DNA from 2 places in the Cellulosimicrobium sp. NPDC057862 genome. Region 2 is predicted to be linked to the other one. Evidence: predicted binding sites of a transcription regulator. Region 2 holds the regulator's gene; the other holds the start of a gene.
The links. Region 2 encodes LexA, which represses DNA repair genes until DNA is damaged. Its sites were predicted from a motif close to TCGAACANNTGTTCGA; they were not measured.

Region 1 (15,443 bases), on a different contig from region 2:
CGCGCTGCGGTTCGCGCCCGAGGTCGTGGCCGCGCGCGCCGTCCTCGCGGCCCGCACGGCCGACGCGGCGACGACATCACCCGGGGCGGTCGTGGAGGTGTCCGGGCCCGCCGACCCGGCCGACGAGCGGGACGGTTTGTTCTTCCTCGGCATCCACGTCGTGGAGGCGGCCCGCGCCGTGGTCGGCGGCCCGAGCGGCGCGGGGTGGGCGGCGCCCGTCGTGACGACCTCGGCGGACGGGGTCGTCGCGATCACACGGCTGGGCGGCGTCCCCGTCCGGTTGCGCTTCCTCGACCCGGGTACCCACCCGACCGCGGGGTTCACGGTCGCCGTGCGCACGCCGCGCGGCGTCGAGCGCTCCGAGGTCGTGCTCGACGCCGACTACCTCGCCCCGGTGGTCGAGCACGCCCTCGCGGCCCTCGCGCCGACGGCCGGCACGACCGTCGGCACGACGGTGCGCACGGCGGGCGCCGACGAGGACACCGCCCGGATCGAACCCGAGCACGCGACGATCCTCGCCGACCTCGCGCTCCTCGAGCAGGTCACCGCGGCCCTGCCCGCCTGACGCCGGGCCGGGGGCGCCCGGCCGCGCCGACGCCGGACGGACGGGGTAGAACGGGACCATGGATCCCTCCACCGAGTCCTTCGACGCCGACGACGTCCAGACGTTCCTCACGACCTACGGGGTCGCGCTCTCGACGGGAGACCTCGACACGATCGGCGAGAGCTACGCGTTCCCGGCGCTCGTGGTCGGGTCGACCGGGTCGGTGCTCCTCGCCGACCCGGAGGACGTGCGCGAGTCGACCACCGAGACCGCGCGCGGGTTCCGCGAGCGCGGCCTGGTCGGCGTCGTCGCGCACCTCGAGGACGTCGAGGAGGTCGGCGACACGCTCGTGTGGGCGCGCGTGCGCTGGAGCTACCGCGACGAGTACGCGAACGAGCAGGAGGCGCAGGAGGTCCGGTACCTGCTGCGCCGCGCACGCGACACGTTCGAGGTCTGCGTCGCCGCACCGATCGCCCGGTAGCCCGGCTCCCGAGGAGCTGTCAGCACGCCACGGGCGCCCGGACCGCTCGGACGCTCGCAGGGCGCGGTTCAGGACAGCCGGTTGTCGCGGTCCTCCCACGGCGTCGACGTCGCCGCCTTGTGCGGGGCGCCGTCGTCGGGCCGCAGCGCCCGGACGACGAACGACCCCGCGGCGAGCACGACGCCGCCGGTGAACGCGACCTGCAGCACGGTGAGCAGCAGGCCCACGAGCCACGTGCCGGTGAACGAGTAGGTGAGGTTCGCGAGACCGACGTTCTGGACGAGGGCGCTCCCCACGGTGAGGCCGACGCCGGTCCAGAACATCGTGCGGGCGCTGAGCCGAGGCGGCATCGCGGGTCCTCTCGTCGGTGAGCCGGTGCGGACGCCCGTCGTCGCACGCGCCGGGCCTCGTCCGCTCCGTTCCTACCACGCGTGCCACCGGACGGCGACGAACACGTCAGTGGAAGTCGCGCGACGTCGTCGCGACCTGGAGCGAGAGCGGGGCGAGGTGCTCCGCGACGAGGTTCGTGGCGCCGTCGGCCCGCTCGAGCCGCCCGCGCACGACGAGCGCCGCCGACCCGCGCGCGACCTTCCGGAACCGCTGCCACAGCCCGGGCGAGCACACGACGTTGAGGATGCCCGTCTCGTCCTCGAGCGACAGGAACGTCACGCCCCCGGCCGTCCCGGGGCGCTGGCGGTGCGTGACGACGCCGCCCACCGCGACGCGCGACGACGGGTGCGGGCGCGTCCCCGGCACCTCGCCCGCCGCGCGCTCCGCCTCGTCGACCTGCTCGATCTCGCGCGACACCTCGACCGCCCCGACGACGGTGAGCACGCCCGCCGCGGTCAGGCCGTCGCGCACGTACTGCGTCGGGTAGGAGTCGGCGGACACGCCCGTGGCCCACACGTCGGCGACGGCGGTCTCGACGTCGGTCATGCCGGGCAGCGCCGGGGCCTCGACCCCGACGCTCACGCCCGGCAGCGTCCCCGGACCCTCCTGCGCGAGCGCGCCCGCCGCCCACAGCGCCTCCCGCCGCGTCACGCCGAAGCAGTCCGTCGCCCCGGCGGTCGCGAGCCCCTCGAGCTGGGCCGTGGTGAGGTCGACGCGCCGCACGAGGTCGCGCAGGTCGCTGAACGGTCGCCCCTCCTCCGGCGCCCCGCGCGCCGCGACGACGCGCTCGGCCGCGTCCTTCCCGAGCCCGCGCACGCTCGCGAGCCCGAGCCGCACGGCGAGCGTGAGATCGGGCTCCGGCCCGAACCGGGTGTCGATCCGCACCTCCCCGCCGACCATGCGGTTGCTGCCCGTCCGGAGGCCAGGACGGTCGGTATCCGCAGGGTCGGCGGGCGCAGCCGCATGGTCGGCCGGCAGACGCTCGACCGTCGCCTCGACGTCGGACGCGTTGACGTCGGGGCGCAGCACGGTGACGCCGTGGCGGCGCGCGTCCGCCACGAGCGACTGGGGCGAGTAGAACCCCATGGGCTGCGCCGCGAGCAGGCCCGCGTAGAACGCGGCGGGGTGGTGCACCTTGAGCCACGAGCTCGCGTAGACGAGGAACGCGAACGAGTACGCGTGCGACTCGGGGAACCCGAAGTCGGCGAACGCCTTGAGCTTGTCGTAGATCTCCTCGCGCACGGCCGGGTCGGTGACCCCCTTCTCCCGCATCCCGTCCATGAGCCGCCCGCGCAGCTCCTCCATGCGCTCGACGGACCGCTTGGACCCCATCGCGCGCCGGAGCTGGTCGGACTCCTTGGGCGAGAAGCCCGCGACGTCGATCGCCATCTGCATGAGCTGCTCCTGGAACAGCGGCACGCCGAGCGTCTTGCCGAGCGACTTCTCCAGCAGCGGGTGCAGGAACGTCACCTTCTCCCGCTTGCGCGCCCGGTTGATGTACGGGTGCACGGACCCGCCCTGGATCGGCCCGGGGCGGATGAGCGCGACCTCGATGACGATGTCGTAGAACGTCCTCGGCCGCAGGCGCGGGAGCGTCGCCATCTGCGCGCGCGACTCGACCTGGAACACGCCCACGGTGTCGGCCGCGCACAGCAGGTCGTACACCGCCGGGTCGTCCTCGGGCAGCGTGTGCAGCGCGAGGCGCGGGCCGCCCTCGTGCCGCTCGACCAGGTCGAACCCGATGCGCAGCGCCGTGAGCATCCCGAGACCGAGGAGGTCGAACTTCACGAGCCCCGCGTCCGCGCAGTCCTCCTTGTCCCACTGCAGGACCGTGCGGCCCTCCATGCGCGCCCACTCGACGGGGCACACCTCGATGACGGGGCGGTCGCACATGACCATGCCGCCCGAGTGGATGCCCAGGTGCCGCGGGAGGCGCAGCATCCGGTCGGCGAGGTCGAGCACCGCGTCGGGGATCTCGCCCTCCTGCGCGGCCGACGGCGGCCGGTGCGCCGGCACGACGTCGTGCGTGTCGTCCGCGCGCAGGACCTCGCCCTCGTCCACGGCGAGCGGGTCGACGACGCGCCCGCCCCGGCCGCTCAGGTCGGGCGACCAGTCGCGGCTCCCCCACAGCCGCGCCGTCGCGGCGTCCTTCCGGGCGGTCCGCGTCGTGACCGGCGACGCGGCCGGGCTCGTGGACCCCGGGGTCTTCGCCGCGATCGCCCGCTCCTTCGCCGCCCGGTCCGCCGCGGGCGACGACGGGTCGGGGCCGCGCAGCGAGCCCCAGCGCTCGATGGACTTGCTCCACGCGTCGGCCTGCCCGACGTCGTACCCGAGCGCGCGGGCGGCGTCTCGTACCGCGGACTTGGGCCGGTAGGAGATGACGTTCGCGACCTGCGCGGCGTGCGTGCGCCCGAACTTCGCGTAGACGTGCTGGATGACCTCCTCGCGCCGCCCCGACTCGATGTCGACGTCGATGTCCGGCGGGCCGTCGCGCTCGGGCGCGAGGAAGCGCTCGAACAGCAGCCCGTGCTTCACCGCGTCGACCGCCGTGATGCCGAGCGCGTAGCAGACCGCGGAGTTCGCGGCCGACCCGCGGCCCTGCGCGAGGATCCCGTTCACCCGGCAGAACTCCACGAGGTCGTAGACGACGAGGAAGTACCCCGGGAAGTGCAGGTCCTCGATGACCCGCAGCTCGTGGTCGATCTGCGCCCACGCGCCCGTGATCTTCTCCTGGTCGCGCGGCCCGTACCGGTTCTCGCCGCCGCGGCGCACGAGCTCGCGCAGCCAGGTCGCCTCGGTGTGCCCGTCCGGCACGGGGTACGGCGGGAGGTCGGGCGCGACGAGGTGCAGGTCGAACGCGCACTCGTCCCCGAGCGCGGCTGCCGTCGCGACGGCCTGCGGGTGCCGGTGGTGGCGTGCGAGCATCTCCGCCGCCGAACGCAGGTGCGTCGTCGGGGCCCCGGGGAGCCACCCGTCGAGGTCGTCGAGCGACGAGCGGGCGCGCACCGCGGCGAGCGCCCCCGCGAGGTCGGCGTCGCGCGGGTTGGCGTAGTGCGCGGCGGTCGTCGCGACGAGCGGCAGGCGGGCCTCGGCGGCGAGGTCGGCGAGCGCCGCGTGCAGGTCGGCGTCGCGCGGGTCGTCGGTCGCGGTGATCTCGACCGCCACGTTGTCCGCGCCGAACACGGCGACGAGCCGGTCGAGCTCGCGGCGCGCCGCGGCGCGCCCGGCGGTGACGAGCGCCCGCCGGACGGAGCCCTTGCGGCAGCCGGTGAGCACGAGCCACTCGCCCGCGCCCTGCGCGCCGAGCGCGTCGAGGTCGTAGCGGGCGGCGCCCTTGGTCCCGGTCGCGAGGTGCGCGGTGGCGATCGCGCTCGACAGGTTGCGGTAGCCCTGCGTCCCCCGCGCGAGGACGAGCAGGTGGGTCGAGCGCGGGTCGGGCACGCCGGTGGGCGGGTCGAGCACGGGCGGTCCCGCGGGCGTCCGCCCGTCCTCGACGACGGGCAGGTGCAGCTCGGCGCCGAAGATCGTCGGCAGCCCGACCTTGCGCGCCGCCTCGGCGAAGCGCACGACGCCGTACAGGCCGTCGTGGTCGGTGACCGCGAGCGCCGACAGCCCGAGCCGCGCGCCCTCGGCGGCGAGCTCCTCGGGGTGCGACGCGCCGTCGAGGAAGCTGAACGCGGAGTGGGCGTGCAGCTCGGCGTACCGGGGAGCGGTCGTCCGGTCAGTCATAGAGGCCCTCCACGGTCCAGCGCCCGCGGGCGCTCGCGAGGAGGAGCCCGCGGCCGTCGTCGAGCAGGACCTGGACGTGCACCCGGCGCCGCGGCGCGGGGGTCCACCAGCGCTCGGCGAGCGGCCACGGCCCGGCCCAGTCCACGACGGCGCGCGCGGACCCCGGACCGGGCAACGCCGCCTCGCCCCGGGGTGCCGCCGGGCGGCGCGGACCCTCCTCCGCCGTGGCGGCGGGCCACCGCACGGTCGCGGGCTCGCCGCTCATCGCGAGGCGCGCGTCGACGACGACGGGCCGCTCCGCGGCGTCGAGCACGACGACGTCCTGCGGCTCGACGGGCACGACCGCCGGCGCGGGGCTCGGCAGCGCGCCGGGCCACGGCAGGGCCGGGTCGCGCGGGCGCGCGACGTCCTCCCCGAACGGCACGAGGTGCACGCGGTCGGTCGCGTCGCGCCCGCCCTGGACCTCGACGCGCAGGACGGCGTCGCCGCCGAGGAGCCCTTGCACGCGCCCGAGCGCGCGGTGGGCGCGCGCGTCCTCCCCGCTCGACGCGCCCCACAGGCGCGGCTGCTCCGCCCCCGCCGGGACGACCTCCTCGGCCGTGAGGGACAGGCGGGCCAGCGGCGCGACGTCGGGCACGACGTCGGCGCCGCCGGGCGAGCCGCCGCGCTCGCCACCACGCCTGCCCTGCCGTGCGGCCCGGGCCGCGCGCCCGGCCCGGGCGGACGTGGTGGTGAGCCAGCCCTCGAGCTGCCACCGGACCTTGTCCGTGAGGCGCGCCGGGCTCATCGCGCCCGGCCCGTCGAGCCGCCAGGTCCGCTCGAGGTCGTCGCCCTCGGTGGTCCGTGCGGTGATGCGCAGCCGCCCGGCGACGAGCGAGCGCGCGACGAGCTGGTCGTGCAGGTCCTCGGAGAGCCGGCGCGCGGCGAAGGTCGCGACGTCGACGCGCTCGGCAGGCGGGTCGAGCTCGGCGCTCACCGCGACGTCGGGCTCGACGCGGCGCCGCGCGGGCGGGCGCAGGTCCTCGCCGCGCGCGAGCCGGTGCGCCCACGCGCCGAGGTCGCCGAACCGTCCCTCGACCGTCGCGGGCGGCAGGGCCGCGAGCGCCCCGAGGGTACGGACGCCGAGCCGGCCCAGGAGGTCCACGAGCTCGTCGATCGCGACGGCGGCGTCGGGACGCGTGGCGACGTGCGCGAGGTCGCGCGCGGGCCGCGGCGCGAGGAACGCGGCCGAGCCGCCGGGGACCACGACGTCGGCGTCCCGCGCGGCGAGCACGGCCGCGAGGATGCCGTCGGCGACGCCCACCTGGCTCTCGTGCCCGGTGCGCTCGGCGACGCGCGCGACGAGCGCCTCCGCGAGCGCGGCGTCGGACCCGTGGTACCGGCTCGCCCCGGCGGCGGGCAGGAGCAGCAGGCCGGGCCGGGTGATCTCCAGGCCGGCGACGACGGTCTCGGCCGCGAGCGCGACCGGCTCGAACTCGCGGGCGTCGCGCGCGTCGTCGACGTCGAGCAGCTCGAGCTCGGGGCAGCACTCGCGGGCCCGGCGGCGGCGCATGCCCCGGCGCACGCCCTGGGCGCGCGCGGTCGCGGAGACGGCGACGACGCGGCGGCCGTCGTGCGTCGCGGCGGGGACGTGCGCGGGGACGTCGCGCACCGCCATCGCCGCGAGCACCGGCCAGTCCGGCACCCACAGGGCCGCCGTGCGGGTCGGGCTCGTGCTCATCCGACGAGCCGGAGCCGGGAGGGCCGGTCGGGGTCATCGACGTGGGCGGGGACGGGGCCGGCGTCGGCGGCACCGGTCTCGGCGGCGGGCCGAGTGCCCCGGGCGTCCTCGGCGAGGAACGCAGGCCAGTCCTCGTGGGCGAGCGGGAGCTCGACCTCGACCCGCGTGGGGCGTGCGGCACCCCCGCGGCCCGCGCGCTCGACGACGAGCGAGCGGCGGCGCAGCCAGCCCGCCCCGCGGTCCGCGCCGGACCAGCCGCCACCCGTCACGGTGAGCGCGACGTGCGCGCCCGGCCACGCCCCGGCGGCGACGAGCAGCGCCCCGCGCTCGCGTGCACGGCCGGTGAGGCGGCGCCGGTCGGTGTCGGTGAGGGCGGCGTCGGGCCCGACGACCACGACGTCCAGGCCGTCGACGAGCGCCGCGATCGCGAGCGCCGCGTCAGGGCCGGGCCGCGGGACGAGGACGACGCGGTCGAGGTCCGCGCCGGCGTCGGCGGCCGCGAGCAGCCCGACCGCGGGGAACCCGACGGCGGCGGTCCACGCCCCGGACCGCGACGGCCGCGCGACGAGCGCGAGCAGGAGGCTCGTCGACCCCCGCACCGCGACCACCGTGCCGCGCTGGAGCCCGCCGAGCGGCAGGAGGGGGACGAGCGCGTCGTGCACCGGCCACACCCGCTCGTCCGGGATCACGTCGCGGCTCGCGTCCCGCGTCGTGACGTGGCGGGCGCGCGCCGGGCGCTCGGCCGGCACGACAGGGGTCGGCCGGGCGACCGTCGGCGAGGAGACGTCGACGCGCGGGACGTCGGCGAGCAGGACCGTGTCGGCGCGCGGGGCGGCGGCCGGTGCTGCCGGGACCGCGGGCGCGACGACCGGGCGGTGTCGGCGGACGCCCGTACGCTCCTCCGCACGGCGCAGGACCGCGCGGGCGCGCTCGGCCTTGTCGGAGGCCGCGGCCGTCGGGCCTGGTGTCCCCGCCCGTTCGGCGGGGTCGGCGAGAAGGGTCATCTCGCCTCCCGGGATGCTGCTCGGACGGGACGCGCACCGCGCGTCGACTGCTGGGGGCGTCGTTCTGCACCCACCACTGTTCGAACATGCGTTCGAACACTTCCAGTGAACGACCGCCGCGACGGGGTGTCAACTCCGCAGGTGAGAGCCGTCGGCTTCGTCCGAGATGCCCGTCACAACCCTCGACTCCCGCTCGAGGGTTTGCCACCAACCCTCGACCTCAACCTGAACCTCCTCCCCCGGCTCTCGCCGCACGACGGCCCACCGGATGGCAGGCTGACGCCATGGACGCCCGCACGACCCTGCCCACGCTCGGCTCGCTCACCTGGGAGCCGGCCCTCGACCACCTCGACCTCGTCGCCCCTGCCACCGCCGACGCGCTGCGCCGCTGGGCCGAGGTCGACCCGGACGTCGCGGCGCTCGTCGCCGTGACGGAGATCGACCCCGACCTCGCGGACACCGCGACGCTCAACGCCGCGTTCGACCTGCCCGTCGAGGCGTCGGCGAACTGCGTCGTCGTGGGCGGCGCCCGGGCGGGCGACGAGCGGATCGCCGCCGCGGTCGTGCGCGCGCACACGCGCGCCGACGTCAACACGCGCGTCCGCAAGCTCCTCGACGTGCGCAAGGCGTCGTTCCTGCCGACCGAGCGCGCGACGGCCGAGTCCGGCATGGAGTACGGCGGCATCACGCCCGTCGGGCTGCCGGCGGGGTGGCGCGTGCTCGTCGACTCGCGCGTCGTGACGGACGGCGAGCTCGCGCTCATCGGCAGCGGCGTGCGCGCCTCGAAGCTCCTGCTGCCCGGCGACCTCCTCGGGCGTCTGCCGGGCGTCGAGGTCGTCGAGGACCTGGCGGTCCCGGTCGCCTGACCGCCCCCTCCGCCGAGCACGACATGAAGGTCGCCACAGGCTTCTTGACGACCTCCACATCGTGCTCGGCGGGAGATCGTCAGCGTTCGAGGACGACGAGCCGCTGCGTCGCGCGCGTCATCGCGACGTAGCGGTCCACGGCGCCCTCGACGCCGTCGCCGAACGCCTGCGGGTCCACGAGCACGACGAGGTCGAACTCGAGGCCCTTCGCCGTCTCGGGCGTGAGCACCCGCACGCGCGACGCCCCGTCCTCGTCGAGCCGCGCCGAGATCGACTCGGCCGACGCCGCGACGGTCCCCGCGCCGCCGATCACGCAGGCCGTGCCCTCGGCGTGCTCGGCGAGCCAGCCGTCGAGCACCCCGTCGAGGTCCGCGACCGAGCCGTAGGCGACCGGCACGCCCGTGCTGCGCACCGACGTCGGGACGTTGGCGTCCGGGAGCGCGGCCCGGATGACGGGCTCCGCCGCCGCCATGACCTCCTGCGGCGTGCGGTAGTTGACGCTCAGCGACGCCTCCGCGACCCGGTCGAACCCGACGCGCCCGAGCCGCTCGCTCCACCCCTCCGCGAACCCGTGACGGGCCTGCGCGCGGTCCCCGACGACCGTGACGCTGCGCGACGGGCAGCGGCTCAGGACCATCTGCCACTCCGCGTCGGTGAGCTCCTGCGCCTCGTCGACGACGACGTGCGCGAAAGGACCGGCGAGCCGGTCGGGCGTGGCCGTGACCATCGCCCCCTCGTCGACGAGCGCGTCGCGCAGGTCCTGCCCCTTGAGCATCGTCATGACCATGAGCTCGCTGTCGTCGGACGCGACGAGGTGGTCGACGACGTCGTCCATGCGGGCGCGCTCGGCCGCGGCCGCGGCCGCGTTGCGGCGACGGCGGCGCGACGCCTCCGGGTCGCCCAGGCGCTGCCGGGCAGCGTCGAGCAGCGGCAGGTCCGCCGTCGTCCACGTCTGCGCGTCCGCACGCTGGAGCGCGCGCACCTGCTCGGGCGTGAGCGACGGCGCGCACAGGCGCAGGTAGGCGGGCACGGACCACAGGTCGGCCACGAGGTCCGTCGCCTCGACGAGCGGCCACGCGCGGTCGAACGCGGCGCCGAGCGCACGGTGGCCGCGCAGGGCGCGGCGCACGTCGTCGGCCGACAGGTCCCCGGCGTCCTCCGAGGCTCCCTCGCCCACCGTCTTGTCCACGAGGATCTCGACCAGAGCGGCCCAGACGTCGTCGCGCGCCTCGTTGTGCGGGGTGCCGGGGTCCACGGACTCGAACGCCTCGGCCCAGTCGGCCGTCGAGAGCCAGACGTCTGCCCACGGCGTCTCGACCTCCATCCCCTCCGCGGGCGGGCGCTCCGAGAAGCGCACGGCCGGCTCGATCGCGGCGACCAGCTCGGCGGACGCCTTGAGGCGCGCCACCTCGGGGTCGGTCTCGGGGCGCGCCGCCGCGCCCTCGGGCACGAGGTCCCGCAGCGTGCACGTCTGCACGCCCTCCTCGCCGAGGCCTGGCAGCACGTCCGCCACGTACGCGAGGTAGGGGCGGCTCGGCCCGACGACGAGGACGCCTCCGTGCCCGCCGCCCACCTGGGGATCGGCGTAGAGCAGGTAGGCGGCGCGGTGCAGCGCCACGACGGTCTTGCCCGTGCCCGGGCCGCCGTCGACGACGAGCGCGCCCCGCGAGCCCGCGCGCACGATCGCGTCCTGGTCGGCCTGGATCGTGCCGAGCACGTCCCGCATGCGCGGCGACCGGCTCGCGCCGAGGCTCGCGACGAACGCGGACTGGTCGTCGAGCGCCGCGCCCGACCCCGCGCCGTCGGGCACGAGCTCCTCGTCCCAGTAGTCCGTGACGCGACCGCGCGTCCACCGGTAGCGGCGCCGCGCCGCGAGGCCGAGCGGGTGCGCGGGCGTCGCGGCGAAGTACGGCTCGGCCGCGGGCGAGCGCCAGTCCACGAGCAGCCGCTCCCCCGCCGGGTCCGTGAGGCCCACGCGCCCGACGTAGACCGGGGCGGAGCCGTCGGCGAACGTCATGCGGCCCAGGCACAGGTCGACGCCGTAGCGCTGGAGCAGCCGCAGGCGACCGCTGAGGCGGTGGATCTCCTGGTCGCGCTCGAGCGCCTCGGTCCCGCTCCCGCCGGGTGCGAGGCGCGCCGCATCAAGGCGCTGCGAGAGGTCCGCGACGGAGTGCTCGAGACTCGCCGCGATCGCGGCGAAGTGCCGCTCGTCGGCTGCGACGAGGGCGGGATCGGCCTTCGCGGCGAGCCGCTCGGGAAGATCGAAAGTGTGGGCGGCGCCCGGGGTCGGACGTGCGGTCGGGTCGGTCGTGCGGTCAGCGGTCACAGGGGCGTCGGGCAACGTCATCAGCTCCGGTCCGAGGTCGATCAGGATGGCGCGGACCGACGACGGCCCACGCACGAACGGAGATTCTGCGCCCCCCGGGGGGCCTTGCCGCAAGGCCCCCCGTGCGCTATATCTTGGAAAGGGAGGCCGGTCGGCCTCCCTTTCCCGTTCCCGTCCAGACCAGGGTCGGACCGGCGACCGCGCGCCGAGATGCGAGAAGTGGCCCCTCACCGCGCTCGGTGAGGGGCCACTTCTCTGATCTCGTGAGGGCGTGTCAGCTCTCGGCGCGGCCCTCGCGCCAGTAGCCCATGAACGCGACGGCGCGGCGGTCGACGCCGAGGTCGGCGACGAGGTGGCGGCGCAGCGTCTTGATCACGCTCGCCTCGCCCGCGAGCCACGCGTAGAGGACGGTGTCCTCCTCGAGCAGCCCCGGGACCTCCCAGAGGATCGAGGCGTCGACGTCGACGTCCTCGAGGTCCTCGGCGGTGCGGCACTGGGCCGGCGGGTCCGTCCCGAGGACACCCGCGCCGAGGATGCGCTCGGCCGCCTCCTTGACGGCGGGCACCAGGCGCGCGCCGTGGGCGTCGTGCACCCCGCCGGGGACGTCGTCGCGGGCCAGGAACGTCACGCGGACGCCGGGGGGCGTGACGAGGTCGCGCGCGTCGCCGACGTGCGGCACCTCGACGTAGACCTCGCCCCACGCGTCCGCGGGCAGGTCCTCGCAGATCGCGGCGATCGCGGGCAGCGCGGTCTCGTCGCCCGCGAGCAGGAGCGCGTGCGGGCGCGTCGGCGGCCGGAACTCGATGCCACCGACCGGGCCGTCGAACGTCGCGTCCGGGCCGAGCAGGACGAGCGGCGTGCCGACCTCGGCGGACAGCGCCCAGCGCGAGGCGGGGCCGGCGTCGCCGTGCAGGACGACGTCGACGTCGACCTCGCGCGCCTCGGGACGCACCGCGACGGTCGTGTACGTGCGCAGCGGGTTGCGCCGCTCCTCGGGCTGGTCGCGCCACGCGGCGTACCAGGACTCGGCGTCCCGCACGAGGTGCTCGTAGCCGCCGTCGGGCGCGGGCAGGACGAACTTGATCCGCACGTCGAGGCCGGGGTCGCCGAAGAGGTCGAGCTCCGGGCCGGTGAACGTGAACCGGCGGAAGCTGGGCGAGAGCTGCTCGACCCGCGCGACCTGGACGTCGAAGAAGCGCCACGGCGCGGTCGCCCGGGCGACGGGACGACGAGCGCGGGTGCGGGGTGCGGCGACGGTCTGGCTCACACAGGTGAGGCTAACCTACGCCCCCTCGGCGGGGTCAACCCGTCCGGGACGCGGACCCGGCCCAGGCACCGTGAGACGCGTCACGCCCCCCGGCCGCGGCTGCGCCACAGCAGGTAGACGAAGTACGGCGCGCCGAGGAGGGCCGTGCCGAGACCCGCGGGGATCTGCTCGGGGGCGATGACGACGCGGCCGAGCGTGTCGGCGACGGACACCAGGAGCGCCCCGAGCAGCATCGCGACCGGGACGACGCGACCGTGCCGCGCGCCGACCAGCGCCCGCGCGGCGTGCGGCGCGACGAGGCCCACGAACGCGAGCGCCCCGATGGCGCACACGGCGGCGGCCGTGAGCAGCGCGGCGGCCGCGAGCAGGAGCAGGCGCGTGCGGTCGAGCGCGACGCCGAGGACGCGCGGGGTGTCGTCGTCGAGCGCCAGCACGTCGAGGTCGCGACGGTAGACGGCGGTGAGGGGCGTGAGCACGAGCAGCGCGAGCGCGACCGGGATCAGCTGCTCGAGCGTGCGCCCGTAGGTCGAGCCGGAGAGCCACGTGAGCGCGAGGTTCACGTCCCACGGCGCGACGACGACCACGAGCAGCGTGATGAGCGCCATCACCCCGGCCTGGGCGCCGATGCCGATGAGCACCAGCCGGTCCGAGCTGAGCCCGCCGCGGTAGGAGAGCCCGTAGACGAGCCCGAACACCGCGAACGCCCCGATCGCCGCAGCGGCGGACATGGGCCAGATCCCGACGCCCGGGACGAGCAGGATCATCGTCACGGCACCGAGACCGGCACCCGACGTCACGCCGAGCAGGCTCGGCTCGGCGAGCGGGTTGCGGCACACGGCCTGCACGATCGTGCCCGCGAGCGCGAGCGCGGCGCCGGCGAGGAGGGCGGCGAGCACACGCGGGAAGCGCTGGTCGAGGACGAACGTCACGTGGCGCCCGGCGAGGCCGTTCCACCAGTTCGCCACGTCCCCGAGCAGCACGACCCGGTCGCCGAGCAGCAGGCCCGCGACGGTGGCCGCGGCGACCGCGAGCGACAGGACGACGACGACCACGAGCACGGCCCGCCGCGAGCGCGGGCGGCTGAGCGCGCCGTGCGCGCCGCGCGACGACGCCGGCCCGGAGTCGCGCAGGCGCCGCGCGAGCCAGATGAGCAGGATCGCGCCGAGGACGGTCGTGACGATGCCGGTCGGTACGGCGATGGACAGCATGCCCGGCAGCAGGAGGCGGAGCAGGACGTCGGCACCCAGGACCACGATCACGCCGACGATCGCCGCGAACGGCAGGAGCAGCACGTGCCGGCCGAGCCCCGGCACCCGGCGCGCGACGAGCCGCGCCACGACCGGTGCGGCGAGGCCGACGAACCCGACCGGCCCCGCGACGGTCACCGCGATCGACGCGAGGAGCACCGCGACGAGGACGGACAGGACGCGCGTGCGGCGCACGTCGACGCCGAGGACGGTCGCGGCGTCGTCCCCGAGACCGAGGAGGTCGAGTCGGCGCGAGAGGAGGAGCGCGGCGAGGACGCCGACCACGACGACGGGCGTCGCCATCGAGACCGTGCGCGTGCCGGACTGGACGATGGACCCGCTCCCCCACGCGAAGAGGCCCATCGTCTCCTGCTCGAACAGCACGAGGAGGACCATGGTCAGCGAGTGCAGCGCGAGCATGATCGCCGACCCGGCGAGCACGAGCCGGGTCGGGCCGTCGGCGCCGCCGCGCGCGAGGACGAGCACGAGGCCGGCCGCGGCCAGCCCGCCGAGGAAGGCCAGCCCGCCCTGGAGGTAGAACGGGATCGAGATCCCGAACGCCGCCACCACCACGACCGTGAGGTAGGCGCCCGCGTTCACCGCGAGCGTGTCGGGCGACGCGAGCGGGTTGCGCGCGACCGACTGGAGCACCGCGCCGGCGACGCCGAGCGCGACGCCCAGCAGCAGTCCCGCGAGGAGCCGCGGCACGCGCGAGGCGACGAGGACGGCGACCGTCTGGTCGACGCCGTCGCCGCCCGTGGCCAGGCGCAGGAGGTCGAGAGGCCCGACGTCGGCCGTGCCCTGCGTGAGGTGCACGGCGGCGAGCACCGCGGCGACCACGACCGCGACGACGAACACCCCCGCGATCCCGAGGGGCGACGTCCGCACGCGCGGCGCGGCCGCCGTCGGGTCGGTGGGCGCGCCGTCCCCCGCACCCCCGTCACCGGTCGCGCCCGGCGCCGGGACGACGGCCGGAGCCGGGTCCTCCAGGAGGAGGGTGTCCGGCTCCGCCGTCGTGCGCTGCTCGCGCCGCGTCACGGTGTCCTCGTCAGCACAGTGGTTCTCGTCAGCCTTCTCGTCGCCCGGGCGCGACCGCGCCCGGTGGTGGTGCGGACCGGTCTCAGGCAGCCGTCAGCGCGTCGACGACCGCGTCGGCGTAGGCCGCCGCGGACAGCGGGCCGCCGAACATCCAGATGCCGTCGGGCAGACGGTGCACGTTCCCGGCCGTGACGAACGGGAGCTGCTCCCACACGGCGTTGCCGGCGAGGCCGTCCGTGAACGGGTTCGCCTCCGACTCGCTCGCGACGTAGAGGAACTGCACGTCGCCGAGCTGGGTCAGGCCCTCGACGTCGGTCTGCGCGAGCCCGTAGTCGGGGTCGCCGCCCTCGGTCCAGGCGTTGACGAGGCCGATCTCCTCGCCGATCGCGCCGAAGAACGAGCCCGGCGTGTACATGCGGATCGAGACGGCGCCGTTGGTGACCCAGCCGTCCGCCATCGTGAAGTCGGCACCGGCGAGCCCGGCCTCGTCGAGCGCCGCGGTGGCCTCGGCGATCTTCGCGTCGTAGGTCTCGAGCGCGGCGGCGGCCTCGTCCTCGCGGCCGGTCACGGTGCCGAGCGTCTCGACCGTGGAGCGCATGTAGCCGATCGGGTCCTCGCCGTCGGAGCCGCGCAGCGCGAGCACGGGCGCGACCTCCTCGATCTGCGCGATGACGTTCTCCGGCAGGTCCGTCGTCGTGACGACGAGGTCGGGCTCGAGCGCGGAGATCGCGTCGAGGCTGGGCTCGCCGCGCGTGCCGACGTCGGGCGTGCTCGCGTCGATCGGCGCCACCGTGTCCCACGTGTTGTAGCCCTCGACGTCGGCCTGGCCGA
Region 2 (15,443 bases):
GACGCGGGACATCGCGAGCGACGTCGTGGCGCGGGTGCTCGCTCGGGCCGGGACGGCGCGCGCCGAGGGCGGGACGGTCCACGCACGGCACGACGGCGAGCAGCTCGAGCTCGAGGAGCGCAGCGCGCTGCGCCGCGTGGTCGGTCTCTCGACCGAGCTCGAGGACGTCACCGAGGTCGAGTACCGGCAGCTCCGCCTGGAGAAGGTCGTGCTCGTCGGGCTCTGGAGCCCCGGGTCCGACCCGCGCGAGGACGGCGCGCCCTCGTCCGCGCAGGAGGCCGAGATCTCGCTGCGCGAGCTCGCGGCACTCGCCGAGACGGCGGGCTCCCAGGTACTCGACGGCGTGATCCAGCGCCGTGCGAAGCCCGACCCGGGCACGTACCTCGGCTCCGGCAAGGCCGCCGAGCTCGCCGACGTCGTCGCGGCCAGCGGCGCGGACACCGTCGTGATCGACGGCGAGCTCGCGCCCTCCCAGCGTCGTGCGCTCGAGGACATCGTCAAGGTCAAGGTCATCGACCGGACCGCGCTGATCCTCGACATCTTCGCCCAGCACGCGAAGTCCCGGGAGGGCAAGGCGCAGGTCGAGCTCGCCCAGCTCGAGTACCTCCTCCCGCGCCTGCGCGGGTGGGGCGAGTCGATGTCCCGGCAGGCCGGCGGCCAGGTCGGCGGCGCCGGCGCGGGCATGGGTTCCCGTGGTCCCGGTGAGACGAAGATCGAGCTGGACCGCCGCCGCATCCGCAACCGCATGGCGAAGCTGCGCCGCGAGATCCAGGCGATGACCCCGGGCCGGGAGACCAAGCGCGCGTCGCGCAAGCGGCACGCGATCCCGTCCGTCGCGATCGCCGGGTACACGAACGCGGGCAAGTCGAGCCTGCTCAACGCCATCACGGGCGCGGGCGTGCTCGTCGAGAACGCGCTGTTCGCGACCCTCGACCCGACGGTGCGCCGCACGCGCACCGAGGACGGCCGGGTCTACACGCTCGCCGACACCGTCGGGTTCGTGCGGGCCCTGCCGCACCAGCTCGTCGAGGCGTTCCGCTCGACCCTCGAGGAGGTCGGCGACGCCGACCTGCTGCTCCACGTGGTGGACGCGTCCCACCCCGACCCGGAGGGCCAGATCGCGGCGGTCCGGCACGTCCTGGCCGACATCCCGGGCGTGGAGGACGTGCCCGAGGTGATCGTCCTCAACAAGGCGGACCTCGCGGACCCGGAGACGATCGCGCGCATCCGCCTGCGCGAGCGGCGCACGGTCGTCGTGTCGGCGCACACGGGCGAGGGGATCGAGCACCTGCGCGAGCTCATCGCGCACGAGCTGCCCCGACCCGACGTCGAGATCGACGTCGTGGTGCCGTACCACCGGGGCGACCTCGTGCACCGCGTGCACACCGAGGGCGAGATCGACCACGAGGAGCACACGCCCGAGGGCACGCTCCTGCGCGGGCGCGTCGCCCAGGCGCTCGCGACCGAGCTCGTCGGGGCCTCGACCCAGGGCTGAGCGCGTCGCGCCCGGGGGACCCGGCCGGGCGTCCTCCACGACCCCGCACGGCGCGCGCCGTGCGGGGTCGTGCCGTGTCCGGGCCGCCGTCCACAGGACCGCCGACCCGTGGGCGCCCGACCGTAGACTCGGCGGGTGCCCCCCTCCACGCGACCTGCCCCCGACCGCGTCGACGCCGGACCGGGGACGACGGCCGGAACCTCGAGAGGTGACGTGCCCGACGTCGACGCGCTGCTCGACGTCGCCGTCACCCGGCTGGGCGGCGCTCGGCGCGACGGCCAGCACGCGATGGCGCGCGCGGTCACCGAGGCGATCGAGGGGTCGGAGCACCTCGTCGTCCAGGCAGGGACGGGCACGGGGAAGTCGCTCGGGTACCTCGTGCCGGCCGTGCGGCACGCCGTGGCGACCGACGAGCGGGTGATCGTCTCGACCGCGACCCTGGCGCTCCAGCGCCAGGTCATCACGCGCGACCTCCCGCTCGTCGCCGACGCCGTGGCGGACACGCTGCCCCGACCCGCGACGATCGCGCTCCTCAAGGGCTGGCACAACTACCTGTGCGTCCACAAGATCGCGGGTGGCTACCCCGCGGACGAGCCGACGCTGTTCGACCTGCCGGGCGAGTCGGCGGGCGCCGCCGACCACCCCGCCGCGCGTGGCGGCACCAGCGCCGCGGCGCTCGGCGAGCAGGTCGTGCGCCTGCGGGAGTGGGCCGACGAGACGTCGACCGGGGACCGGGACGACCTCGTGCCCGGCGTGAGCGACAAGGCCTGGCGCCAGGTCTCCGTCACCGCGCTCGAGTGTCTCGGGCAGCGGTGCCCGATGCTCGCCGAGTGCTTCCCCGAGAAGGCGCGCGCGACGGCCCGCGAGGCGGACGTCGTCGTGACCAACCACGCGATGCTCGGCATCGCTGCGATGGGGTCGCCCGGCGTGCTGCCCGAGCACGACGTGCTCGTCGTCGACGAGGCGCACGAGCTCGCCGACCGGGTCACCGCGGCGGCGACGGTCGACCTCTCCGTCCCCGCGATCGAGAGCGCGGCACGGCTCGCGCGCCGGCACGGCGGCGTCACGACGGACGCGCTCGACGCGGCGTCGGCGGCGTTCGGGACGGTCGTCGGCGCGCTGCCCGCCGAGCGGTTCCCAGACGGGCTGCCCGACGGCGCGCGCTCGGCCGTCGCGGCGGTGCGCGACGCCGCGCGCGAGGTCCTCTCGACGCTCAAGCCCGAGACCGGGGTGACCAAGCCTGCCCAGCCGGACTCCGGGCTGAAGATGGCCCAGTCGACCATGCTCCAGCTCTTCGAGGTCGCCGAGCGCATGGCCGCCGACCCGACCGGGCACGACGTGCTCTGGTGCTCACGGCCCGGCGAGGGCGGCTGGTCGGCCGACCGGTTCGGCGAGGGTGCGAGCCGACTGCACGCCGCTCCGCTGGGCGTCGCCGGCCTCATCCGCACGCACCTGCTCGCCGAGCGGACCGGGGTCTTCACGTCCGCGACGCTCGCGCTCGGCGGGAGCTTCGACGCCGTGGCGCGCACCTTCGGCCTCGGGAGCGGTGGCGAGGGCGGCGACGCCGACGCGCCGCGGTGGCGCGGGCTCGACGTCGGCAGCCCGTTCGACTACGCGCGGCAGGGCATCCTCTACGTCGCCAAGCGCCTGCCCACGCCGGGCCGCGAGGCGTCCACGGAGCACCAGCTCGACGAGATCGCCGCGCTCGTGGAGGCCGCCGGAGGGCGCACGCTCGGCCTGTTCTCGTCGCGCCGCGCCGCGGTCGCCGCGGCGGAGGCGATGCGCGAGCGGCTCGACGTGCCGATCCTGTGCCAGGGCGACGACCAGCTCCCGACGCTCGTGCGCGAGTTCGCCGACGACCCGGCGACGTGCCTGTTCGGCACGCTGTCGCTGTGGCAGGGAGTCGACGTCCCGGGGCCGTCGTGCCAGCTCGTGCTCATCGACCGCATCCCGTTCCCGCGCCCGGACGACCCGGTCAAGTCGGCCCGGGCCCGTGCGGTCGAGGCCGGGGGCGGCAACGGGTTCATGCAGGTCTCCGCGACGCACGCCGCGCTCCTGCTGGCGCAGGGCGCCGGTCGGCTCGTGCGGTCCACGGCGGACCGGGGCGTGGTCGCGGTCCTCGACCCGCGCCTCGTGACCGCGCGCTACGGCACGTTCCTCACGCGCTCGATGCCGGGGTTCTGGCAGACGACCGATCGAGACGTCGCTACCGCTGCGCTGCGGCGCCTCGCCGCCCTAGGCTGAGTCCTTTCCCGCGAGCATCGGGGAACCCACGAACTTTCACGGAGGCGAGATGACGACGAGCACGTCCCCGCAGGGCACCGGCGACGCGACCGCGGGCGGTCAGGGAGGGGCCGCACGGACCACCAAGCTGGCGATCGTCGGCGCGGGCGCCGTCGGGTCGACGCTGGCGTACGCGGCCCTCATGCGGGGGGCCGCGCGCACGGTGGCGCTCCTGGACGTGAACCGGGCGAAGGTCGAGGCGGAGGTGCTCGACCTCCAGCACGGTATCCAGTTCATGCCGATGGCCCGCGTCGAGGGGTCGGACGACGTCGCGGTGTGCGCGGGGGCCGACGTCGTCGTCGTGACGGCCGGGGCGAAGCAGAAGCCCGGCCAGACGCGGCTCGACCTCGCCGAGGGCACGATCGGCCTCATGCGCACGATCCTGCCCGGGCTGGTGGAGGTCGCCCCGGACGCGGTCTACGTCATGGTGACCAACCCCGTCGACATCGTCACGTACGCGGCGCTCAAGTTCTCGGGGCTGCCGCCGACGCAGCTCTTCGGCAGCGGGACGGTGCTCGACTCGTCGCGCCTGCGCTTCCTCGTGGCGCAGCACTGCGGCGTCGCGGTGCAGAACGTCCACGCGTACATCGCGGGCGAGCACGGCGACAGTGAGATCCCGCTGTGGAGCTCGGCGACGATCGGCGGCGTGCCGCTCCTCGAGTGGCCCGGCCTCGGCGGGCGGGGGCCCCTCACGGGGGAGGTCCGTGACGACATCGCGCGCGAGGTGGTGCAGTCGGCCTACCGGATCATCGAGGGCAAGGGCGCGACCAACTACGCGGTCGGGCTCGCGGGCACGCGCATCATCGAGGCCGTGCTCGACGACGAGCACCGCATCCTGCCGGTCTCGACGCTCCTCGACGGCGCGTACGGGCTCGACGACGTGTGCCTCTCGCTGCCGACGCTGGTCGACCGCCGAGGCGCCGCCGAGCGGGTCGAGGTCCCGCTGGCCGACGCGGAGCTCGCCGGCCTGCGGTCGTCCGCCGAGTCGCTGCGCGCCGTCGCCCGACGCTTCGGTCTCTGACCGACCAGGCCCGCCGAACGGGGCCGAGCACGGCGAGAGCCGGGTGGTCGACGACCACCCGGCTCTCGGCGCGCTGAGGGGAGGACCCCGGTCGCTCAGAGGCTGCGCAGGACGGAGACGACGCGACCGAGGACCTGGGCGTCGTCGCCCGGGATCGGGTCGTACGCGGCGTTGCGCGGCATGAGCCACACGTGGCCGTCCGCGCGACGCAGGGACTTCACCGTGGCCTCGCCGTCGATCATCGCCGCGACGATCTCGCCGTTCTCCGCGACCGGCTGGCGGCGCACGACGACCCAGTCCCCGTCGCAGATCGCGGCGTCGATCATCGAGTCGCCCTGCACCCGCAGGAGGAAGAGCTCGCCCTCGCCGACGAGCTGGCGTGGCAGCGGGAAGACGTCCTCGACGACCTGCTCCGCGAGGATCGGCCCGCCGGCGGCGATGCGTCCGACGACCGGGACGTACGACGGCGCGGGGTGCGCCTCGTCGTACGTGGGCTGGGGCGCGGCGCCTGCCGCCCCGAGCGGGGTCGCGCGGCGCGCGTCGTCCGGCTGGACGACCTCGATCGCGCGGGGACGGTTCGGGTCACGCCGCAGGAACCCCTTGCGCTCGAGCGTCGTGAGCTGGTGCTTCACGGACGACGGGCTCGTCAGGCCCACGGCCTCGCCGATCTCCCGCATGCTCGGCGGGTAGCCACGCTGCTCGACGCATGCGCGGATGGTCTCGAGCACGAGGCGCTGCCGCGGCGTGAGCCCGTCACCCCCCGCCGACCCGTCCGGGAGCTCGCGCACCTCGGCGAGCCCCCGTGCCCTGTCCGTGCCTCGTGCCGCCATGGTCGCTCCGCCTTCGTCCGTCGCGGCCGCCGACGCCTCCCGGCCTGCGGCCTCCCCTCCCCGGGACGTGCGCCCCGGGACCTCGGTCGTTCCTCCAGGTCCGAGCGGACATGTCCGGCGAACCGACCTGACCCCAGGCTAGGGGAGGTTGCGACACGAATCAAACACCTGTTCGAGCATGTCTCGACTCTGTCGGTCGTTCGTGGTAGACCTTCGTACAGGTGTTCTACGTACACGTGTTCGACCGACCCGGTCGGCACGGAGGCGAAGGGCTCGCGGCGTCCGATCGACCGGGGAAGGCGATCGGGCCCGCGGGCCGGGACGGAGCGGGCATGGATGCGATGGCGATCTCGACGGTCGGGCCCCTTGGCCGCGCGGGCGGGGCCGCGGCGACGGAGCGTGGGGGCGAGCGGCCGCTGCGTCTCACCCGGCGGGGCCGCGTGGTCCTCGTGCTCCTGGCGGCCGTGCTGCTCCTGCTCGCCGCGCGCGTGGGCGTCGCCGTCGCGAGCGGACCGGGCGAGCCTATGGAGGTCCGGGTCCACGTCGTGGCCGCGGGGGAGACGCTGTGGGAGCTCGCGCAGGGCGTGGCGGCTCCGGGCGAGGACCTGCGCGACGTCGTGAGCGGGCTCGCCGAGCTCAACGGGCTCTCGTCGTCCGGTCTCCAGGCAGGGCAGAAGATCCTCCTTCCGGCGTCCGCCTAGGGGGCGCGCGCAGTCCGTCGTCGGCGGGCCCGACTCCGGTGTGACGCAGGACACGGCAGAAAACCCTCGTGCGTCGGGGTGCAGGGGTTGCGTCCCTGATTAGGCCCACCTAAGTTAGTGTCACCTCACAACGCCGGCTGGGGGGCTGGGCGGACGAGGCGAGGAGCACGCGGTCCACCGCGACTCCTGTGCACGTCGCCGCGCGTGAGGCGAGTCACGCGCGAGATGGGGACGGGGGCGTCCCGACGGGGGCGGTCGACCACGACCGCCCCCGTTCTGCTGTTCACGGGCGGCCTCCCGTGCGCCGTCGTCCCAACCTCGGTGGGGTCCCGGCGTGGGAGGCGTGTTGCACCGTCCCGCCGCGACGGCATACGTTCGTCGCGCCGACCCGTCGGCGCGAACCGCGGAGGAGCCCGCCATGCACTGCCCGTTCTGCCGCCACGCGGACTCCCGCGTCGTCGACTCGCGCACCTCGGACGACGGCGCGTCGATCCGTCGGCGTCGCCAGTGCCCCGAGTGCAACCGCCGCTTCACGACGATCGAGACCGCGAGCCTGTCCGTGGTCAAGCGCTCGGGGGTCACGGAGCCCTTCTCGCGCGAGAAGATCGTCAACGGCGTGCGCAAGGCCTGCCAGGGGCGCCCCGTCAACGAGGACGACCTGGCGGTGCTCGCGCAGCGCGTGGAGGAGACGATCCGGGCGAGCGGCAGCGCCGAGCTCGACGCGTACGAGATCGGGCTCGCGATCCTCGGGCCGCTGCGCGAGCTCGACGAGGTCGCCTACCTGCGCTTCGCGAGCGTCTACCAGGCGTTCGACTCGCTCGAGGACTTCGAGAGCGCGATCACCTCGCTCCGGGTCGAGCGCGAGGAGCGCGAGTCGGCGGCGCAGGCCGAGGGCACGGACGGCGCTGCCGCGGACGCGCGCGAGGAGCCCGCGCCGCAGGCCTGAGGCGGCGACACCGCGCCCCGTCGTTCGTCCCCGCGTCGCCATCGGACCGCGCCTGCGGTGCTACAGGTCGCTGGACCGCGACGCCCAGATGTTGATGCCCGTGTCCGCGGGCAGCGCGTCGACGGCCGCGAGCTCCTCGGTGGAGAGACCTGGCGCGTCGAGCGCGGCGAGGTTCTCGTCGAGCTGGCGCGTCGAGCTCGCGCCGAGCAGGACCGAGCTGACGCGCTCGTCCCGCATCGCCCAGAGGATCGCCGTCGTGGCGAGGCTGCGTCCGTGGGCGCGGGCGAGGCCGTCGAGCCGCCGCACGTGGTCGAGGTTGGCGTCCGAGAGGAACGCCGGTCGCAGCGGTCCGCCGCGGGCCGCTCGGGAGTCGTCCGGGACCCCGCGCAGGTACCGGTCGGTGAGCATCCCCTGGGCGAGCGGCGAGAACGCCACGACGCCCAGACCCTCGGCCCCGGCGACGTCGAGCACGGACGCGCCCGCGGGATCGTGCGGGTCGGGCTCCTCGACCCACCGGTTGAGCATCGAGTACGACACCTGGGTCACGACGAGGTCGACCCCGAGCCGCTCCGCGACGCGCAACGCCTCTCGGGTGCGGCGCGCCGAGTAGGAGGAGATGCCCGCGTACCGAGCACGCCCCGAGCGGACCGCCGTGGCGAGCGCGCCGACGGTCTCCTCGAGCGGCGTCGTCGGGTCGAAGCGGTGGGAGTAGAAGATGTCGACGTGGTCGAGCCCGAGCCGGCGCAGCGACGCGTCGAGCGAGGCGAGCAGGTACTTGCGCGAGCCGCCCTCGCCGTAGGGGCCGGGCCCCATGCGGTAGCCGGCCTTGGTCGTCACGACGAGCTCGTCGCGGACCGGTCGCAGCTCGCGCGCGAGCAGACGCCCCAGCGACTCCTCCGCCGCTCCGCCAGGCGGGCCGTAGTTGTTCGCGAGGTCGAGGTGGGTCACCCCGCGGTCGACCGCGTGCAGCACGATCTCGCGCTGGGTCGCCCGGGGGTCGGCGTCGCCGAAGTTCTGCCACAGCCCCAGCGAGACGGTCGGCAGCGTGAGCCCGGAACGACCGAGACGGCGGTGCGGGAGCGACGCGCGGTCCGTGGGCGACGGCGGCGCGGCCGGTCGGGCGGCGGGGGCGGGGGAGGCGTCGGGCGGCACGGTGCCGACGCTACCCGACGCCGTCCGGCGGCCCGTCGGAGAGCCGACGGGTCGGGGGACAAATCAGGTGGCGTCCGGCGACAGGGTGCGGGAGGCTGGCGAGGTGCCCGCACCGTCGGGCCGACCGCAGTGCACGACCGAGTTCCCCATCGACGAGGAGACCGCCATGGCGTCCGACCAGCAGCGATCCGCTGCAGACACCGCACCGACCGACGAGGCCAAGGCGAAGTTCCGGGAGGCGCTCGACCGGAAGAACGCGGCGCGCCACCGGACGGCCGACGGTGAGACCAACACCGGGTCGGTGCACGGCTCCGAGACCGTCGGTCCGGTCCAGCGCACGTTCCGCCGCAAGTCCGGCTGACCCGCGTCCCGTCGTCCGGTCGTCCCGCACGGGGCGGCCGGACGACGCGTGTCCGGGGTCAGTCCTCCGAACGGGCGAAGCGCCTTCCCGTGAGCTCGCGGGCCTCGACCACGACCCACTCCTCGGTCGGCACGTCGACCGTGGGGACCAGCGGGTCCGCACCGTCCTGGACGGCGTCCACCTCGTGCTCGCTCCGGACCCGGTGGGCGGTCCCGCGGGCGACGACGCTCCACGCCCCGTCGTCGTCGACGTGGTCCCACTCGAGCGCGACGCGCTCGTTGGTCGCGAGGGTCGCGAGCTTGGTCCCCGGCACGGTGCGGAACGCGAGCGTGCGCTCGTGCGCCCGCACGGTGACGGGGTAGATGTCCGGCTCGCCCCGCACGCTCACGGCGAGGCGTGCGACGTGGGTCCCCTCCACGAGGTCCCACGACGCGTCGGCGTCGAGGATCTGCGGCCCGTCGTGCGTGTATCCGGTCATGCCTCATCGTGGCACCGACGCGGACGGGGCGCTCAGCGGCGAAGGTCACGCCCCCCGAGGACCTTCGCCGCGTGCGCCGGGCGAGCGGCGCACGCGGCGAGATCGCTCGCGGTGGGCGTCAGTCCAGGACGCGCAGGGCGATCGTCTGCTCCATCGCCGCCAGCGCGTCGATCACGGCGGGCTCGACGCGCGAGCCGACGTCGGTGACGACGTAGCCGATCTCGCCACGGGTGGCGAGCAGCTGGCCCTCGATGTTCGTGCCGTGCTCCGCGAGCGTCGCGTTGACGGCCGCGAGGACGCCCGGCGTGTTCCGGTGCAGGTGCGTGATGCGCGTGATCCCGGTGGTCTGCTCGAGCGCGAGGTTCGGCACGTTGACGCTGAGCGTCGTCGACCCCGTCGTGAGGTAGTCGCGCAGCTTGGCCGACACGAACTGGCCGATCGCCTCCTGCGCCTCCTCCGTCGAGCCGCCGATGTGCGGGGTGAGGATGACGTTCGGCAGGCCGCGCAGCTCGGAGTCGAACGCGTCGCCCTTGCGCTTGGGCTCGTGCGGGAACACGTCGACGGCAGCACCGGAGACGCGGCCCTCGACGATCGCCTCGCGCAGCGCGCCGTAGTCCACGACGAACCCGCGCGACAGGTTGAGGAAGATCGAGCCCTGGCGCATGCGGGCGAACTGCTTGGCGCCGAACAGCCCGGCGTTGCCCTGGCGGCCGTCGACGTGCAGCGTGACGACGTCCGCCTGCTCGAGCAGCTCGTCGAGCGTGTCCATGCGGCGCGCGTTGCCGAGCGCGAGCTTCTCCGCCGTGTCGTAGAAGACCACGGACATGCCGAGGTTCTCCGCCACGACCGAGAGCTGGGTGCCGATGTTGCCGTAGCCCACGATGCCGAGCGTGCGGCCTCGTACCTCGTGCGCGCCCTCCGCCGACTTGTCCCAGCGGCCCTCGTGCAGCGCGCGGTCGCGCTCGGTGAGGCGGCGCGTGAGCGCGATGATCTCGGCGAGCGCGAGCTCGACCACCGAGCGCGTGTTCTGGAACGGGGCGTTGAACACGGCGACGCCCTGCGTCGCGGCGGAGCGCAGGTCGATCTGGTTCGTGCCGATGCAGAACGCGCCGAGCGCCACCAGGTCGGGGGCGTTCTCGAGCACGTTCGCGGTGACGTTCGTCTTGGACCGGATGCCGAGCAGGTGGACCCCGTCGAGGGCCTCGATCAGCTCGGACTCGTCGAGGGCGCCGGTGCGGACGGTGACGTCGATCCCCGCCGCCTCGAGGTTCGAGGCAGCGAGAGGGTGCAGGTTTTCAAGGAGGAGGGCGCGTAGCACGCTCCCATGGTGCGCCCGGTCCGCGGTCCGGACCAAACGGGTCTTGACCTTCGGGACGAGGTGAACGCCCGACCCGCGCGGCCCGGACCGCCGCGTCACGGGGCGACGCGCGCGCCGCCGTCCGCGTCCGTGCCCGCCCGGGAGCTCGTCAGGGTGCCCGCGCGCGTCTCGGCGCCCGGTCCGGTGCCGGCGACGCCCGCGGGGAGCGCGCGAGCGTGCACGACCACCAGGCGCTGGGTCGGGCGGGTCATGGCGACGTAGAGGTCCGACGCGCCCGACGGGCCGGTCGCGATGTCGGAGGGCTCGACGAGCACGACGGCGTCGAACTCCAGCCCCTTCACCTGGACCGGGTCGAGCACCGCGACCGGGGCGTCCGGACCGGCGTCCTCGAGACCGAGAGCGACGCGCAGGTCCGCGACGGCCGGCGCGGCGGCGACGACGGCGACGCGCCCCGACTCCGCGGCGACGAACTCCGCGCGGGCGGCCTCGGCCTCGGCCCGGACCCGGGCGGCGAGGTCGGCGGGCGCCGCCTCGACGACGCGCAGCGCGTCCTCCACGTCGCGCGCGGAGGTCAGCGGCGAGACCGGCAGCCCGGCGGCGAGGGCTGCGCGGCGTGCGGTGTCGGCCACGGAGGCCGGGGTGCGGTAGTTGACGGTCAGCTCCGCGAGACGCCACGCGTCGCGGAACACCGGGTCGAGCATGCCCTTCCACGAGCGCGCGCCCGCGAGCGACGACGTCTGCGCGACGTCGCCGACGACGGTGAACGAGCGCGTCGGGCACCGGCGCACGAGCATGCGCCACGCCATCGCCGAGAGCTCCTGCGCCTCGTCGACCACGACGTGCCCGTACGTCCACGTGCGGTCCTGCGCGGCGCGCTCGGCGGTCGTGAGGCGCGGCCCGCTCGCGGAGAAGCGCTCGGCCAGCACGTCCGCGCCGACGATCCCGCCGCCGGCGCCCGACGACTCGAGCACCTGCCGCGCGTACTCCAGGTCCTGCGCGCGCTGCGCCGCGCGCGCGGCGGCCTCGGCTCGCTCCGCCTGGTCGTCCTCGCCCAGCAGCTCGGCGGCTTCGTCGAGCAGCGGGACGTCCGCGGGAGTCCACGGCGAGCCCTTCGGCCGTTCCAGCAGGCGCCGGTCGGCCGGCGAGAGCTCGGGCGCCGCCTCGGCGAGCCGGTGCGGCTTGGTCCAGAGGTCCTCGACGAGGCGCTCCGGCGTGAGGGGCAGCCACGCGAGGTTGAGCGCGACGCGCACGTCGCGGTGGGAGCGCAGGTCCTCGAGGGCGAGCGCGCGGTCCTCGCCGACGAGCGGCTCCCCGAGCTGGCGGCCGTACTGGTCGACGAGCCGCGAGAGCATCTCGCGGACGAACGTCACGCGCGCGAGGTTGTGCGGCTTGTGGGTCCGCCGGGCCTTGGCGATCGCGTCGCGGACGTCGCGGCGCCGGATCAGCAGGTCGTGGCCGTCGAGGCGCACCGGGACGTCCGCCGCGGGCACGCGCTCGCGCGCGCGCACCGCGCGTCGCACCGCCCGGGCCATGACGGCCCGGCCCTTGACCCGTGCGACGCGGGGGTCCTCCGCGCCGTCGGCGACGACGCCGGGGAGGAGGTCGGCGATCGTCGTGCTGACGACCCCCGTCTCGCCGAGCGACGGCAGCACCTGGTCGATGTAGCGCAGGAACGAGTGGCTCGGACCGACGAGGAGGACGCCCGAGCGCTCCAGCACCCTCCGGTGCGCGTAGAGAAGGTACGCGGCGCGGTGCAGGGCGACGGCCGTCTTGCCCGTGCCCGGGCCGCCCTGGACGACGAGCGCGCCGGCCAGCCCGGACCGGATGATCGTGTCCTGCTCGGACTGGATCGTCGCGACGATGTCGCCCATGCGCCCGGTGCGGCCCGCCGCCATCGCGGCGAGGAGCGCGCCCTCGCCCGAGAGCGTCGTCCCGGTCACGGCCTCGGGCGCGTCGAGGTCCAGAAGCTCGTCCTCCAGACCCGTCACGTCCCGCCCGCGCGTCACCAGGTGCCGCCGCCGGACGACGCCGTCGGGGTGGGCCGCCGTCGCGCGGTAGAACGACTGCGCCGCGGGCGCGCGCCAGTCGGTGAGGAGGCTCGTGTGCTCGGCGTCGGTCAGGCCGATGCGCCCGACGTAGCGGCGCGTACCGTCGTCGAGGTCGAGCCGGCCGAACGCGAGCCGGTCCTCCACCGCGTCGAGCTGTGCGACGCGGTCCTCGTACAGCGTCGCGAACGCGTCGCGCTCGCTCCGGTTCTGCGGCGAGCCGGACGGCCCGGACCGGCGGACGCCGTCGAGCCGCGCGCGGGCGGCGGCACGCAGCTCGTCGAGGCGCGCGTAGAGGGTGTCCACGACCTCCTGCTCGAGCCGGAGCTCGTCGTTGCGTCCCACGCTGTCCCTTCCCTCGGCCGGGCGTCGCGCCCGAGCACCCGCCCGTGACACGGCCGTCCATTATGGCCCACCGGCGCCCGGCCCCGGACCGGTCCTCGGCGCGTCCCGCACCCGTGACCGGGCCCGACGCGCGGCTGACGCTAGGATCGTGGGCCATGGCGACCAGAGGGGAGCGGGCGTCGTGACCGGGACCGACCGTCAGGTCCCCGCGCGACCCTCTGCGCGGGGCGACGAGGCCGGCGCGCGTGACCAGGTGCTGTCCGAGCGCGCGGTCCTCGCCCCGACGGACGAGCTGCGCATCCTCCTCGTCGAGGACGACGACGGGGACGCGGTCCTCGTCGAGGAGCTGCTGTCGGACGGCAACCTCACGGTCGAGCTCCACCGCGCGACGACGCTCGACGCCGCGCTCGAGATGCTCGTCTCGCGGCCCGTCGACTGCGTCCTGCTGGACCTCGGGCTGCCCGACTCCGTCGGGCTGTCGGCGGTCGAGCGCGTGCGGACCGGCACCCACCCGCCCGCCCTGGTGGTCCTCACCGGGCACTCGGGCATCGACCTCGGCGTCCAGGCCGTCGCGGCCGGCGCCGACGACTACCTGGTGAAGGGGGAGGTCGACGGCGACCTCCTGGGCCGGTCGGTGCGCTACGCCGTGCAGCGGCGCATGTCGGTCGAGCAGCAGCGCGCGCTGTACCGCAGCGAGGTACGGGCGGCCGAGACCGCTCGGCTGGAGCGCGCGCTCCTGCCCACGCCGCTCGTCCAGGACGACCGGCTCGACGTCATGGTGGGCTACGTCCCCGGCGGCAACGGGCTCCTGGGCGGCGACTTCTTCGACGCGGTCGAGCGCCCCGACGGGACGGTGCTGTGCGTCATCGGCGACGTCGCAGGCCACGGTCCCGACGAGGCCGCGCTCGGCGCCACGCTGCGCACGGCCTGGCGCACCATCGTGCTCTCCGACACCCAGCCGGAGGGCATCCTCCCGCTCCTGGAGCGCGTCCTCGTGCCCGAGCGCGCCCGCCCCGAGGTCTTCGTCACGCTCTGCCAGGTCCTCGTCTCCGCGGACCGTCGGCGCGCGGAGGTCTACCTCGCGGGGCACCTCGCGCCGCTCCTGCTGCGCGACACCGCGACCGAGATCACGCCCACGGCCCGCGGCCGCGCTCTCGGGATCCCCGTCCAGGGAGGGTGGACGTCGCAGTCCGTCGACCTCGGGGAGCGCTGGGCGCTCATGCTCTACACGGACGGGCTCGTCGAGGCGACCGTCGCCGGGCCGGGGACCTCGGCGGGTTCCCGAGCCCGCCCCGAGCGCGTCGGCGTCGACGGCCTCCGCAGTGCCGTCGACCGCGCGCTCGAGCAGGGCGTCGAGGGGGTCGTGGAGCGCGTCTTCCGCCGCGTGCGCGACCTGCACGGCGGCCCGCTGGCGGACGACGCCGCGCTCCTCGTGCTCGGCTGGGGCGGGGACGAGGGCACCCCCGGCGAGCGCACGGCGACCCTCGCGGACTCGGACGAGTGGGCCCGGTGAGGGCCCGGTGACCGCCACGGCGAGCGAGACGACCGTCGCGGGGCGCACCGGGCGCCGGCGCGCCCCCACCCTGCGCCGCCGGCTCGGGTGGGCGCTCGTCGTCGCGGGCGTGATCCTGCTCGGCGTGCTCGCGACGTCGGCCATCGCCCTCTCGCGCGTGCTGACCATCCAGGACGAGGTCACCGGGCCGTTCTTCGACGCGGTGACCGAGGCGGACGCCGCGTACGTGGGCCTGCTCGACGCCGAGGTGGCGGTGCGCGCGTACGTCGCGACCGGCGACGACACGGCGCTCGAGGCCTACACCCGAGCGGTCGGGACGGACGCCGAGGGCGTCGTCCCGGACCCCGCGCTCGTGGACCTGCTCGGGCTCGACGAGGAGCAGGCGGCGACGCTCGCCCAGGCCGACGCGTCGGTGCGTACCTGGGTCACCGACTACGCCGAGCCCGCGATCGCGACCACCGAGGACGACGGCCCGGGGCGGGTGCGCGCCGTGGACCAGGCGCACGGGGCGGAGCTGTTCGCCGACGCACGGGCCGACACCGCCCGGTACGTCGACGCGATCCGCGCCGAGCGCATCGAGCGGCTCGACACGCTCGACCGCTGGAGCCGGGCCCTCTTCGGGAGCGTCCTCGTCCTCGTCGGCTCGGCGCTCGCGGTCGGGATCATCCTCTGGGTGTGCCTCAAGCGCTGGGTCACCGAGCCGATGGCCGAGCTCGCGCACCGCGTGCGGCTCGTGAGCTCGGGGAGCCTCGACGAGCCGGTCGTGACCTCCGGCCCGGCGGAGATCGCGGACCTCGCCCAGGACGTCGAGCACATGCGCGTCGAGCTCGTGAACCAGGTCGCCGAGATCAAGGCGTCGCACGAGGACGCCGCCCGCTCGCACGAGCTCCTCGCGGAGCAGGCGCGCGAGCTCGAGCGGTCCAACCGCGACCTCGAGCAGTTCGCCTACGTCGCG

Region 1: a site for LexA is predicted at 7,949-7,964, ahead of ACFVN3_RS07765 (YbaK/EbsC family protein). Genes of this name have one in related genera too.

The regions. Positions count from the first base shown of each region.
Region 1 is NZ_JBHVMH010000004.1:130,055-145,497, forward strand. It holds gene ACFVN3_RS07735 (Gfo/Idh/MocA family oxidoreductase) at 1-565, shown strand, start outside; gene ACFVN3_RS07740 (hypothetical protein) at 624-1,025, shown strand; gene ACFVN3_RS07745 (hypothetical protein) at 1,094-1,375, opposite strand; gene ACFVN3_RS07750 (error-prone DNA polymerase) at 1,482-5,144, opposite strand; gene ACFVN3_RS07755 (DNA polymerase Y family protein) at 5,137-6,864, opposite strand; gene ACFVN3_RS07760 (hypothetical protein) at 6,861-7,868, opposite strand; gene ACFVN3_RS07765 (YbaK/EbsC family protein) at 8,153-8,734, shown strand; gene helR (RNA polymerase recycling motor ATPase HelR) at 8,814-11,081, opposite strand; gene ACFVN3_RS07775 (siderophore-interacting protein) at 11,335-12,327, opposite strand; gene ACFVN3_RS07780 (iron ABC transporter permease) at 12,408-14,612, opposite strand; gene ACFVN3_RS07785 (ABC transporter substrate-binding protein) at 14,695-15,443, opposite strand, start outside.
Region 2 is NZ_JBHVMH010000005.1:144,453-159,895, forward strand. It holds gene hflX (GTPase HflX) at 1-1,495, shown strand, start outside; gene ACFVN3_RS09225 (ATP-dependent DNA helicase) at 1,709-3,739, shown strand; gene ACFVN3_RS09230 (L-lactate dehydrogenase) at 3,789-4,799, shown strand; gene lexA (transcriptional repressor LexA) at 4,895-5,629, opposite strand; gene ACFVN3_RS09240 (LysM peptidoglycan-binding domain-containing protein) at 5,962-6,330, shown strand; gene nrdR (transcriptional regulator NrdR) at 6,749-7,276, shown strand; gene ACFVN3_RS09250 (aldo/keto reductase) at 7,337-8,428, opposite strand; gene ACFVN3_RS09255 (DUF5302 domain-containing protein) at 8,532-8,789, shown strand; gene ACFVN3_RS09260 (pyridoxamine 5'-phosphate oxidase family protein) at 8,848-9,267, opposite strand; gene serA (phosphoglycerate dehydrogenase) at 9,386-10,585, opposite strand; gene ACFVN3_RS09270 (HelD family protein) at 10,681-12,975, opposite strand; gene ACFVN3_RS09275 (PP2C family protein-serine/threonine phosphatase) at 13,157-14,488, shown strand; gene ACFVN3_RS09280 (ATP-binding protein) at 14,496-15,443, shown strand, end outside.